DNA from 4 places in the Psychrosphaera sp. genome. Region 2 is predicted to be linked to each of the others. Evidence: predicted binding sites of a transcription regulator. Region 2 holds the regulator's gene; each other region holds the start of a gene.

Region 1 (3,182 bases), on a different contig from region 2:
TAATGACAGAAGCATTCGGTGTAGTAGATTTGACTGAAACAGCGATTTCTAGTTGGCCGCTGTCAAACTCATTTCTTTGCACTGATAACGGCAATGCAAAAGTATTGGTAACAAGCGTAATACCTTTACCAATTGTGACGTTGATTGTACCGTCTTCTCGCTTAATCGTGTCTACCGCGACTTTTTCACTGAGTTGCTTTACCAATAAGTCGCGTTTGTCTAATAAATCATTTGGTGGGAAGCCGTCGCCTGAGTTGGCATTTTCTACTTGAATTTTGCCGTTGAGAGACGCAATTTCTGCCGCAATGGCATTTATCTCAGAGACTGTGGTTCGAATTTCTTCATTTATAGCCCCTAAATGCTGGCCTGAAATCTCTTCATAAAGGTTATTGAAGCGCTTCGCAACCGTCTCGGCACGAGCAATTACTACGTTTCTTGCTGAAATGATCGTTGGTTCTTCTGTCACCCCATTAATACCATCAAACATTGCTTCGAAGGATGTGGTGATACCTGTTTCAGGGTCCGCCAATAAATTATCCATGCGAGAAGCATTCTCATACTTAGTGTTATTTGAGTTGTATTGAGCAGCGTTGAAGATAACTTCTTGATAATTAAATTGGTTAAAACTTCGGGAAATGGAGGATAACTGAGTACCATTGCCTAGAAAGGTACTTCTAAATGCCAAACCAACCGTCGACACAGTTTCAACACGTTGACGGCTATAACCTTCCGTATTAACGTTCGAAATATTGTGACCTGTTGTGTCTAAGCCGTGCTGAGCTGCGGCTAAACCGGATACACCAGTACCTAAAATACCACCAGCCATAAATTAGTCCTCATTTCCTAACGTGGTCTCACTTGGCCCTGAGCTATACGGGCTGCCTGTGACGTTATTGATCATTTCTTTAAAACGGTCGCTCTTTAAAATACCGATAATTTTGTCGGCATAGTTAGGATCCGTTGCATAACCTGCTTTCTGTAGACTTTGCAAAAACTGTTCCGGGTTTTGAGTTTTGTTCAAAGCTTCTTCATAACGGCTGCTGCTATTTAAGAAGGAGACAAAGTCATCAAAGGATTCAGCAAAGTTGTTATAGGCTCTAAATGGTTCGGTTTTTCTTACCGCCACACCTTGCTCGAACTCCAATGTGGACTGAGCAACCTTATCGCCAGTCCAGTCACGGTGTGCTTTTACGTTAAATAAATTAAATGACGATTCACCCTTTGCCGTTTTAATAACGTGCTGCCCCCAGCCAGTTTCAAGTGCCGATTGAGCCAACATCACCGCTGGGTTTAAGCCAATTTTTTTAGCAGTTTGTTTTGCGACGTCCCAAAGTTTGCCGACAAAATCTTCAGGTGACTCAAATTTATCGTCCACCTTAGGGGTTTGCGAAGCGGAGGTCACCGCAGATTTGTTAGTTAGATCAGTAATACTGTTATTTGGCGTCGTTAACTGAGTAGTCATATCAGAGTCTGCCACAACGCCTTTGACTTGACTGTCGAGAATACTTTCTTTGTCCTGTAAGTTCACCGTTTGAGAGGCTAATGGTGACGTAGATTTATGTTGGGTCAAATTCGCTAAAGTCGCGTCGTTTCTTAGGACGCTGGCCGCTTTAAAGGACTCTGTATCACCACTTAACTGTTGAACAATAATATCGGCCAAGCCCATCGATCCATTGTCAGACATATCGGTAGCTAGCTGTTGGTCATACATATCGCGAAAGAAATTCGTGGTGTTTGAATGCATGGGGTTGCCCTCTTCAAACGCCTTGTTCGCATCTCGCATGGACTTCAACATCATGCCAATAAAAATTGACTCAAAATGCTGAGCCGCCTTTTTAAGTGCTTCCTGACTTTCAGGTTCATTCTTGGCTTGAGCTTTTAACTGCTGAAGGCCATTGAGGTCATGATAGTTATTGATATCGCCGATCTTGTTCATAGTCGTAATTTTGACGGTTTTATCCCCAAAACAGGGTGTAGTCGCCATTTATCTATTGAAAAATTAACAATTATTAATGGTGTATCAAGAGGCGTGCCAAGTGACTAAACCTCATATTTATCAGAGTTTTATTGTTGTTTAAATTGTTCTGGATTTTTGGTAATCACAAACGAGTCGAAGGAGTGAATAAAGACAGTCCACTTAAAATTTGATTTAAGCGAGTGACTATTAATAAGAATCAAGAGAAAGGTATACCAGAGGGGTTAATACCGGAATGAAAATTAGAGCATCATTAGCTGACCAACCAAGAATACAGGGTTTGGTTGGTCAGTTAACGGCAAACATATTTTTCCTTAGTGTAACAAGGTAAAGTATTTGCTTAGCGAGTCTTTTAATTCGCCAGTAATGTCACCAATAAAACAAACTTTAGAGCCATCAGGAACACGGTCAAAAACAGCTTCTAATTGTGCTTCGATTGCTTCTTCAGTATTGATTTCATCCGCAAAATATTCAGCATCGCCTTCTACTTCAACGTTTGTTAACGCTTCGAATGCGGCCATGCCAATTGGTGTAAACTCAATTTTACCATCAACAATGTGACCGCCAGATAAACAACAGAATAACTTTTTGCTGCCGTATGCGATCTCATAAACGTGGTATTGCAACTCATGAGTTTCGTTAATATCAAGCATTTCAAGAATAGCATTATTGGTATCTTGATTTGCCGTTACGTTACTTAATAACACTTGTGAAAATGCCATGGTATTTTCCTCTTTGGTTTTTGCAAAATTGCATATAATTAAGACTTTTTAAATAACTACCAGCTGGCCATCAATGGCACCGGCTTGTTTTAACGCTTCTAAAATGGCCATTAAGTCACCTGGCGCTGCGCCAACTTGGTTAATGGCTCTAACTAAATCATCTAAGTTCGCACCAGGGTCAAACACAAAAGCTCGAGTGTCGTCTCTCGCCACGTCAATAATAGATTGATTTGTTACAACGGTTTGACCTTGTCCTAATGGATTTGGCTGTGTCACTTCTTGGTTTTCAGCTATGGTCACCGTCAAATTACCGTGAGTTATCGCTGCTGGTTTAAGTCTTACGTCCTTACCTATAACGATAGTACCGGTTCTAGAATTAACAATAATTTTCGCGGCAGTACTTGCCGGCTCAAACTCAAGGTTTTCAATTGCTGACAAATAAGCAACACGCTGTGCAATATCACGTGGCGCGATCACTCTGACCG
Region 2 (3,182 bases):
TGCTCGAGAATTTTCTTTTTGCTTTGGCAATCGGAAAGCACTTTGGTGCATTCTGGTTGCAAGAGTACTTTTAATTTCATGGCTTTAATACTGCTTCGTTCTTTTGATTTTACTTCAAAAGATGGGTTAAGGAGTGCAGTCCATAGCGCTCCTAAATATACTCGGGTCGATTGCCGAGAGCTGGCGATGTGCGCCAGCTCAATGGTCCTCTAATGACGAGTTAACTTCTCTTTATGTTTTTTGACCTGTCGGTCTAGTTTATCAATTAAAGAATCAATCGCTGCATACATGTCACTGTGCTCTGAGGTTGCAAAAAGCTCACCTCCATTAACATGCATGGTCGCTTCTGCGCGTTGAATTAGCTTTTCTACGTCTAAAATCACATGGACGTTATTAATATGATCAAAATGACGTTCTAGTTTTGCAAATTTCGTATCAACATAATCTTTTAGGGACTCTGTTGCATCGACATGACGACAAGTTAGGTTAATTTGCATATGCTCTTCCTTCTTTTGATTGAATAGTGAAACTACACTAATCGTTTTCTTTGGTTTGAAGGGGGAATGTTTAACGATTCCCGGTATTTTGCGATAGTTCTTCTGGCTACTTGGATGCCCTGTTCGGCCAGAATATCAGCAATTTTACTGTCACTGAGCGGTTTTGCTTGGTTTTCAGCGGCGACTAATTTTTTAATTAATGCACGGATAGCGGTTGAGGAACACTCACCACCGTTTTCGGTACTTACGTGACTTGAGAAGAAGTATTTGAGTTCAAATATTCCTCTAGGAGTGTGCATGTACTTTTGCGTGGTCACACGAGAGATCGTGGACTCATGCATATCAACCATTTCTGCCACGTCGTTGAGTACCATAGGCTTCATTGCTTCTGGCCCATACTCGAAAAATGCTTGTTGTTGTTGCACAATGCAATTAGATACTTTTAACAAGGTGTCGTTTCTACTTTCCAAACTTTTGATAAACCACTTAGCTTCTTGTAAATGAGAACGAACAAATTGTGCATCGGAATTGTTCTTTGCCGTTTTAGACAACGAAGCATATTGTTCGTTCACTTTAATTTTAGGCATAGAATTGGAATTTAGCTCAACAATCCAACGACCTTTTTTCTTAACGACGCTAACGTCCGGAATTACATAATCAATTTCATCTTTGATGACAATGCTAGCCGGATTTGGATTGAGTTGTTGGATAAGTTCTAAGGTTTCTTTTAAGTCGTTTTCTTTTAGTTTTGTCTTGCGAATGATGGTGCGATAGTCGCGGTTGGCCAATAAGTCGATGTGTTCTTGAATAAGGTCAATGGCTTCTTGTTTCCACGGTGTATCATCGCTGTATTGTTTTAATTGAACAACCATACACTCTTGCAGCCCACGACAGGCAACACCGATAGGGTCAAAATTCTGTACACGTTTTAAAACGGCTTCGACTTCTTCGATTTCGACGTCTTCAATATCAACTGCTTCGACAATATCTTCTGCAGATACGGTTAAAAATCCTTTTTCATCAATGGCGTCGATGATTGCTGTCGCAATAGCAAGGTCATCATCGGAAAATGGTGAGAGGTTTAACTGCCAGCGCAGGTGATCTTGGATATTAGTGGTGGTCTCACCTTGATAAACCGTATCTTCACCTTCATAAGCTGGACCAGAACTAGCAGGTGCAGCACTCATGTAATCGTCCCAAGAAGAGTCTGTTGGCAGGTCGTCGCTTATCGTCTGATCCTGGAGTGCTTCGTTGGTACTTATCTCGTCTTTGGTCCACTCGATATCATCGCCTGCGTCGTCATTGCTCCCGTTGAGTGACTCCTGTGCCGATTCAGCTTGAAAGTTGTCGTCTGTATTGTCTGATGACTCCGGAGCGCTGTCGTAATTAGAGTCATCTTCTGATTCGAGCAATGGGTTGCTATCTAGCGCTTCTTGAATTTCTTGTTGCAGTTCCAAAGACGACAATTGCAGCAAACGAATCGCTTGTTGCAGCTGTGGGGTCATTGTTAACTGCTGACCCATTTTGAGTTGTAGTGTTGGTCTCATTTATTCCCGGAACTTACTGACTTAATTAACTTTCTTGTTGTATAAATTATCAAAGTTTAAACTGGTCACCAAGATAAACTTGCTTAACAATCTCACTTTCTAGTACTTCAGCAGGCGTACCTTCAGCAATCAGCTCTCCATGACTAACGATATAGGCTTTTTCGCAGACATCAAGTGTTTCTCGAACATTGTGGTCAGTGATTAATACACCGATGCCTTTTGCTGTCAGTTGTTGGATGATCTTTTTGATGTCGATGACTGAAATTGGATCAACGCCTGCAAACGGTTCGTCGAGTAAAATAATCTTCGGATCGGCGGCAAGTGCACGCGCGATTTCAACTCGGCGACGTTCACCACCAGACAGCGCCATTCCTTGACTGTCACGGATGTGGTCGATGTGAAATTCGGCAATTAAATCATCAAGTAAGTCTGCTTGCTGGTTTGCGTCTATGTCCTTGCGCATTTGCAGCACAGACATGATGTTTTCAGAAACCGTTAATTTTCTAAATATTGACGACTCTTGTGGTAAATAACCAATTCCTTTGCGAGCTCGAACGTGCATCGGTTCGTGACTCAGGTCAATGTCGTCGAGCTGTATCAAGCCTTTGTCGTTCGGCACAAGGCCAACAATCATATAAAACGTTGTTGTTTTACCTGCGCCGTTTGGCCCTAGTAAACCGACAACCTGACCGGCTTCAACAGATAGACTTACGTCTTTAACGACTTGTCTGTTTTTGTAGGCTTTGGCTAAATGCTGTGCTACCAATTTCGTCATTAGTTATTCTCTGAGTCGTCTTTTGATTTTGGCTTGATTTTAATAGTTGTGGTGACACGGCCACCGTTTTCAGTATCGCCTATTGCTTTTACACGTTGGCGAACTAAATCAAAAGTAATGTTACCGTTTGCACTGTCAACGAACGAGCCGCCCTGACGATATTTGGCGCTCCCCTTAAGTTCTAAGATTCGATCGTTAACTAAGTAGACAACTTCGTTAGCATTAGCTTCTAAGTCATCTCCTTCTGGGTTTATTTGCGTAAATGTGGCGGGATTACCTTTGGCGATAAGTTTTTCACCGACACCGTCTTTTGTTACAACGTAAAGCTCATCCGCGGCAATTTTCATATTACCTTGATTGATG
Region 3 (3,182 bases), on a different contig from region 2:
GTCGCGACGTTTCGTCTGGCAACCGTTGCATCAATTAAACTTTGCTGTTGTTCAAGTGCACTTTTTGCTGTGGCACTTTGCTTCTCTAAGTCTTTAAGGCGATTAAGCTGACGACGTTGTTCTTTGAGTGTAGCATCGAGTTCGGCAATAAGCGCTTGTTCTTGATCATGGCGAAGGGTCACCAACAAATCGCCTTTTTTGACACGTTCACCATCATCAAAATGTACATCAATGACGCGAACGGTTTGCTCTGCTTTTAATTCAATTGATTCATTTGCTTGTGCGTTACCTAATGCTGCTACTTCGTCATTGAAGGTTTCGCGACTAACGGTTTTCACTTCGACGAGTGGCGCCCCACCAAAGCGGCCTCCGCGTTGTTGTGTCTCTTCTGGCCAAAATACAAAAGCCAACATGCCGGCTAATAACACGACAATCCATAACACTGGATTCTTTAACATTTAGATTCATCCCATCAACTGTTATCGTCTCAATGACTTCACCATCATTAAAACAGAGTATTTAAAAGTAGCTAACAAATGCAAAAAGCATTGTTACCTATAATAGTTGAATGATACGTAGTTAACCTATTGTTAGACCATGCGGTTTGGCTTGATTTCCTTTGCACTTATCTTGTTGTTTATGACTTCTTTACAGAACTTTACGTAAGCTGTGAATTCTTTACATCAATTATGTGTTAGCAATTAATAATACTCGACTTTTTTGATTTTTCTTGGACGACTATTAATCATGTAAAGGTCGTAAACCAATCGCATGTCTAATTCTAATTCAGTCGCATATGTGTCACCCACAGGGTAACTTTTTACTACTCGAGCCCCTCGAATGACCCCCTCAACACGCGCTTTCATTTTGTCATCTGACGCGACTAAGTTTTGAACGTTTGACTGACCTTTAATCTGATAACCATAGACCTGTTCAGCTAGCTCACGGTAAGCGTCTAACTTTGAGGCACGCATCGCCATTATTTGCTTAATCTCACTATTAGCACTGGTTTGAGCTGAAATTGGCGCATAGCCTATGGCACGAATAATAGGAAATTGCTCTGGCTTTTCATATTCCCAGATCACGTGTTTATCTAACAGTGATGTACAGCCACTGATGAGTAACGCAAATAAAAATACAAACCCTGATTTAAACTTCATAACCTTTACCTTGTAGCAATATGTGACGAGTCTATTGTGGCAAAAATAAATAATAGATTTGCCGCTGATTTATGAGCAAATGCATCAGTTATTGCCATTACCGGACGAAGATCGGCAATAAACACAAATATAACCTCTTAGTTCTGATTGAATACAATATTTAGGCCAACTATCCCTTTTAACTCATTTGGCCTAGATATTGCTTTACCTAAGGTAAAACAAGCAGTGATTGTTCTGATAGTACTACTAAGTGCTAATATTTTGACGGTTAAGAGACTTCGGTGATGAAAACAAGATTGATAGTAACTTACATAACGGCATTGTCTTTAGTTCTGTTCAGTGAATTGTGCTTTGCTGATTGGTACGAAGCAACGGGACAAGCCAAAGTCCGTCATGGAGATGTAAAAAGCGCGAAAAGCCGAGCAGCCCAGGATGCGGTTAAACAAGCCATGTTATTTGCAGGAGCAAACGTAGCCAGTATTCAACAAATCTCAGAAGGTTTGTTAGTCGATGATACATTACAGGTTCATGCTAACGGCGCCATCAATCGTATAGAAGTCGTAGAAGAACACCAACGCGGAGATTTGATTTCTGTCACTATTCGAGCAGACATTTTTCCTGAAGAGCGCGCTTGTTACGCCTCTGAATTCGGAAAAAAGGTCGCCATCACTCAGTTCCCAATTCAACACTGGGAACAAGCCAAAATAGGCTCTATTTACCAGCTTGAAAAAGCGATTCCGAAAAAGATTGTGCAACTGTTTCAGTCAGGTGCAAATACCGTTTACCCGGTTCCTTGGTTTAATAAGAAGCTCAACGTCAATATCGACTTTGAGCAACAAGGCCAAGTTAGATATCAATTGATCAACGCGGTTGCAGAACAAGCGAATACTCAGTTCGTCATGTTTGGTCGTATTAGTGACTTATCCTTTGGCGAGCAAACCAATGACTTTGCTTTTTGGCAAGATGATCAATTTGAACGCTATTTTACAATGGATGTCATTATTGCCAATGCATTGACACACGAAGTCCTGTATCAAAATAAATTTCATGCTTCAGCCGATTGGGAGTTTGACCAACGAGTTCCAGTCCAGGTTAATAGCAGAAAGTTTTGGAACTCTGAGTATGGAACTAGTATCGATCGACTATTGGCAACAATGCGTGACGACATTTTATCTGAGCTAAGTTGCCAACAATTGCAAAGTAAAATACTAGCGGTTAACAACGGTAACCAAATTCAAATCAATATTGGTCGCGGCCAAGGTGTGTTTGTTGGCCAAGAGTACCGTGTCAGCTACCGTGCTGATGTTATTGATGATAGCGGAAACTTACTGACTAATTTTGTGATTAGTCCATACAGAGTAAAAATCACTCAAGTATATGAGAACTCCGCAATTGCCGAATCGTTAGATGCTGACTTCATGAGCAATGTTCAAAATAATGATGTGATTGAATTAAAAGACTGGGCCTCAGAGTGGTAGGGCTTTTCAGCTTACCTATAAAAGGGTAATGAACGGAAAATGAACGGATAGGCGCCCAAAACGGCTAAAGTCCAAAACTACGTTCAATACTTGAATAAAAATAATGTAAAAACTCAGCAAATTTATGAATTGTTACATATCCTTATAAAATCACCTTGCTCAAAATGATACACTAAGTGTACATTTACGGGCTATTTTAAGATTTATTAGGAACAGGATAATGTCTATAGAGCAACTAGCATCAATTGAAGGCCTAGACGTACAGGCCGGAATGGCAAACTGTATGGATGACAGTAACCTCTATATTGAAGTTTTGCGAATGTTTGCTTTACAAGTCGAGCAAGACGCCGCTACTTTAAAACAGCAATTTGAAGCTCAGCAGTGGCAAGAACTAGGAAAAACGGCTCATGGGATTAAGGGCGCTGCATCAAGTGTAGGTGCAACCTTCATTCAAGAATCCGCAGCACTTATTGAACAAGCTGGAAAACGTGGTGACTCAGATACGACGACTCAAACATTCCCAATCTTTATCGAGCAGCTTTTT
Region 4 (3,182 bases), on a different contig from region 2:
CTTGGTTGTTCGCAATGTTATTGGCAAAGTTAAGAGGAGTGTTTTTATCTGATGCTCCAGTAACACTTTCTGATGCATTGGTATTGTTCTTCGTGCCGTTCAAAACATCAGGCCTAATCGTCGCGGTACCATTTTCTGTCGATTGTTCACGTGTTGCCTTAATATTGGCGAACTCCAGCAATGACTCTGCTGAAGTGACCTTTTCAGTCACGGATGCTGACGTTAAATCTGAATGACTTTTTTCAGATTCATTTTTTAATTTAAGTACGACATCATTGAGCCAACTTAAAGTGGACTCTTCAGAGTCTGGACTCTCATTTGAAGGCTCTGTATTTGGTTGCTCAACGAAGTTACTTAGTTTCTGAGATAGTAACTTAAGCTGTTCTTGCAGTTGCTCAAATACGGCTAGCTGTTGCTCTGACAATTGACTCAAATCCAAGCTTTGTAGGTTATTCAATTGAGCAGTGAGGTCCTCTAGCACAGTATTCAAATCGATGTTGTTCACCAGCTGAGACAAAGGATCAATACTAGGTCCATCGGAACTACCTAACAGCGAAGCCAAGTTATTGAGAAGTTGCGCCATCTGCTGATCGATATCAGTCGCTGTATCCGAAGGGCTCTGTACCAATGATTCACCTTTCATTAAGGCTGCCAGACTTTGTAATACTTGCTCGGTTTTAAACTTAGATGAGGCTGTTTGTTCACCGTTCAATAAAGAATTTAATAGCGCTTCAAGCTCAGACAAAGCTTTTGACACCGGAGCATCGCTGTCTTTAAGTATTTCCCCTTTCAAACTTGAATCAACCACACCGTTTTGTTTGGTCTCACCTTGCTCTACCTGGTCCGACGCAATTTTTTCTTTTGTCTTTTGCTTACTGTCGAGCGTTGAAAAGGCCTCTTTTTTATCTGACGTTAATTCTGGCTTTGCGGTCTCACCGTCATTTTTTTCTGCAGGTTCTCGCTGAGCTCTATCTGTTTGAGTATCTAAATCACGACGAGACACATCCTGACGTTGATTTCGTGAAACGTCTTCATCTCTAGGGTCTTCTCGCTTGGCGGTATTTTCCACGCGCTTAGGCTCGAGTGCTCTTTCTTGTTGGGTGCGAGCATCCTGTTTTGCACGGTCGTCTTGAGCACGCTGAGCTTGAGCGGCCTGCTCTTGACGCTCAGCAACTTGAAGCCTAGCTTCTCGTTTGGCCTCTAAGTGGCGATCCATTTGTTGCCGCGTTGCCGCCATCGCTTGTTGGAAGTCATAATCGTTTTTATTCGAATTTTGTGACTTAGTATTATTACGAGGCGATAGTTCGCGCACAGGCAAATCAGGCTCTAGGCCTTTAATATTGTGGATTTGTGACAAAACTGGGCGTTGTTGCAGCATACGAGCTCCTAACAAAAAATAAATTCAGTTTGCGCTTTAAATGCGCTCTAAATTTTCTTAACTGTGTAGGAATATTCAAAGATCGTTCCAAGTTAACAAATTGGTTAAACGAGCCCGTTAGAATAAGAAAAATAAAGTACTAGCCAGCTGATTTATAAGGTTAAAAACAAGGGCTCAAACATTACTAAGCTTGTGACTTGGCGAGAAGTTGTTCGCGAATGTATTTTTGGGCGGCAAACTCATCAGCCTGGTTTTGCTCAGCTTTAGCTTCACGTGCATTGCGCACTTGAGCTTTTTTATCAAGCAAGGTGTCGACGGCTTTAAGTTTGTTTTTTTGCATTAGCCACTCTTGGCGTCGTTGCGCAACGACTTCCTTCGCCGTACTTACGACGTTTGATTGGGCCAAAATGCCTTGGTCAAGCTGAACAATAAAACGTTGATAATGTTGGTAACTGCCACCGCCCATTCCGGTTGCCCCCATATCCTGCATACGCTTTAAGTAGTCGAGCTTATAGCTTTCTACTTCTTTAAGTTTGGCTTGGTTTGCTTCTAAAAACGACTGCGCTGACTGTAAATCTGTTGCCGCTTTTTGTTCACGCTCTTTTTCAATACGTTTTAAAACTAGTAGCTGATTATCTTCTTTTGCCATAAATCACCTCTACCTATGGCATTTCATTGGTCAATGCTTGAAGTTGCATTAACGATTGGTCGTATGGGTACACATCCGTCATCGTTTGCTGTAAGTAGGCATCCATTACAGGTTTAAGTTGAATCGCTTTGTCGACGATAGGGTTACTACCTGAGGCGTAGGCTCCGATAGAAATTAAGTCTTTATTCTGTTCATAGGCCGATAAGTACTTTTTAAATTTAAGTGCCATTTGTAAGTGTTGTGGCGAGGTGACTTGTGGCATTACACGACTAATAGACTTCGCGACATCTATCGCAGGATAATGTCCGGCATCGGCCAAGTCTCGAGATAGTACTATGTGACCATCTAATATGGCTCGAGACGCATCCGCGATAGGGTCTTGCATGTCATCCCCTTCGGACAAAACGGTATAGAACGCAGTGATCGAACCTTGGCCTTCTCCACCATTACCGGCCCGCTCAATTAACGCCGGTAATTTTGCAAAGACAGACGCTGGATATCCTTTTGTTGCAGGTGGTTCACCGATGGCCAGCGCAATCTCTCGTTGCGCTTGTGCATACCGTGTCACAGAGTCAATCAATAGTAGGACATTAAGCCCCTGATCTCGAAAATATTCAGCCACCTGAGTTGCTGTTTCACACCCTTTTAAACGACGAATAGGCGCCATGTCTGCCGGTGCCGCGACGACGACGGCTCGTTGACGACCTTCTTCACCAAGAATTTCATCAATAAACTCTTTCACTTCTCGGCCACGTTCACCAATTAAACCAACCACGACTACGTCTGCTGTTGTACCTTTGGTCATCATGCCAAGCAACACAGATTTACCGACACCTGAGCCGGCAAACAAGCCCATGCGCTGACCTTGACCAACGGTTAAAATGCCATTGATCGCTTTTACACCAACATCTATTGAGGATTTAATTGGTTTGCGCGCCAATGGGTTAATTGGCTCGGATTGGTATGCAGGTCCGTCACCTAATTCTATCGGTCCCCGCCCATCGAGCGGTTGCCCAGTAGGATCGATAACGCGGCCCAATAGGTTAATAGAAAGCGGTAAGCGTTGTGCTTGACTGGAGGTAGTGACACGGCCTCTTGGAACAATGCCGCTTACTTGGTCAGTCGGCATCAAAAATATTTTGTCGTTTTCAAATC

What was found. Region 2 encodes sigma-54, which starts transcription at its own class of promoters, with help from an activator protein. Its sites were predicted from a motif close to GTTGGCACGNNNNTNGNNT; they were not measured.
Region 1: flgJ (flagellar assembly peptidoglycan hydrolase FlgJ) is a predicted target of sigma-54. The motif match lies at 2,019-2,037, and genes of this name have one in related genera.
Region 3: AC4E96_RS07955 (flagellar assembly protein T N-terminal domain-containing protein) is a predicted target of sigma-54. The motif match lies at 1,347-1,365, and genes of this name have one in related genera.
Region 4: AC4E96_RS08690 (flagellar hook-length control protein FliK) is a predicted target of sigma-54. The motif match lies at 1,452-1,470, and genes of this name have one in related genera.

What each region holds. Positions count from the first base shown of each region.
Region 1 is NZ_CEYNSH010000024.1:48,911-52,092, reverse strand. It holds gene flgK (flagellar hook-associated protein FlgK) at 1-826, opposite strand, end outside; gene flgJ (flagellar assembly peptidoglycan hydrolase FlgJ) at 830-1,936, opposite strand; gene AC4E96_RS08825 (hypothetical protein) at 2,290-2,697, opposite strand; gene AC4E96_RS08820 (flagellar basal body P-ring protein FlgI) at 2,746-3,182, opposite strand, start outside.
Region 2 is NZ_CEYNSH010000008.1:26,218-29,399, reverse strand. It holds gene ptsN (PTS IIA-like nitrogen regulatory protein PtsN) at 1-80, opposite strand, end outside; gene hpf (ribosome hibernation promoting factor) at 210-497, opposite strand; gene AC4E96_RS03885 (RNA polymerase factor sigma-54) at 530-2,044, opposite strand; gene lptB (LPS export ABC transporter ATP-binding protein) at 2,094-2,819, opposite strand; gene lptA (lipopolysaccharide transport periplasmic protein LptA) at 2,819-3,182, opposite strand, start outside.
Region 3 is NZ_CEYNSH010000021.1:17,269-20,450, reverse strand. It holds gene AC4E96_RS07965 (efflux RND transporter periplasmic adaptor subunit) at 1-458, opposite strand, end outside; gene AC4E96_RS07960 (LPP20 family lipoprotein) at 702-1,160, opposite strand; gene AC4E96_RS07955 (flagellar assembly protein T N-terminal domain-containing protein) at 1,445-2,638, shown strand; gene AC4E96_RS07950 (Hpt domain-containing protein) at 2,859-3,182, shown strand, end outside.
Region 4 is NZ_CEYNSH010000024.1:21,090-24,271, reverse strand. It holds gene AC4E96_RS08690 (flagellar hook-length control protein FliK) at 1-1,378, opposite strand, end outside; gene fliJ (flagellar export protein FliJ) at 1,563-2,027, opposite strand; gene fliI (flagellar protein export ATPase FliI) at 2,041-3,182, opposite strand, start outside.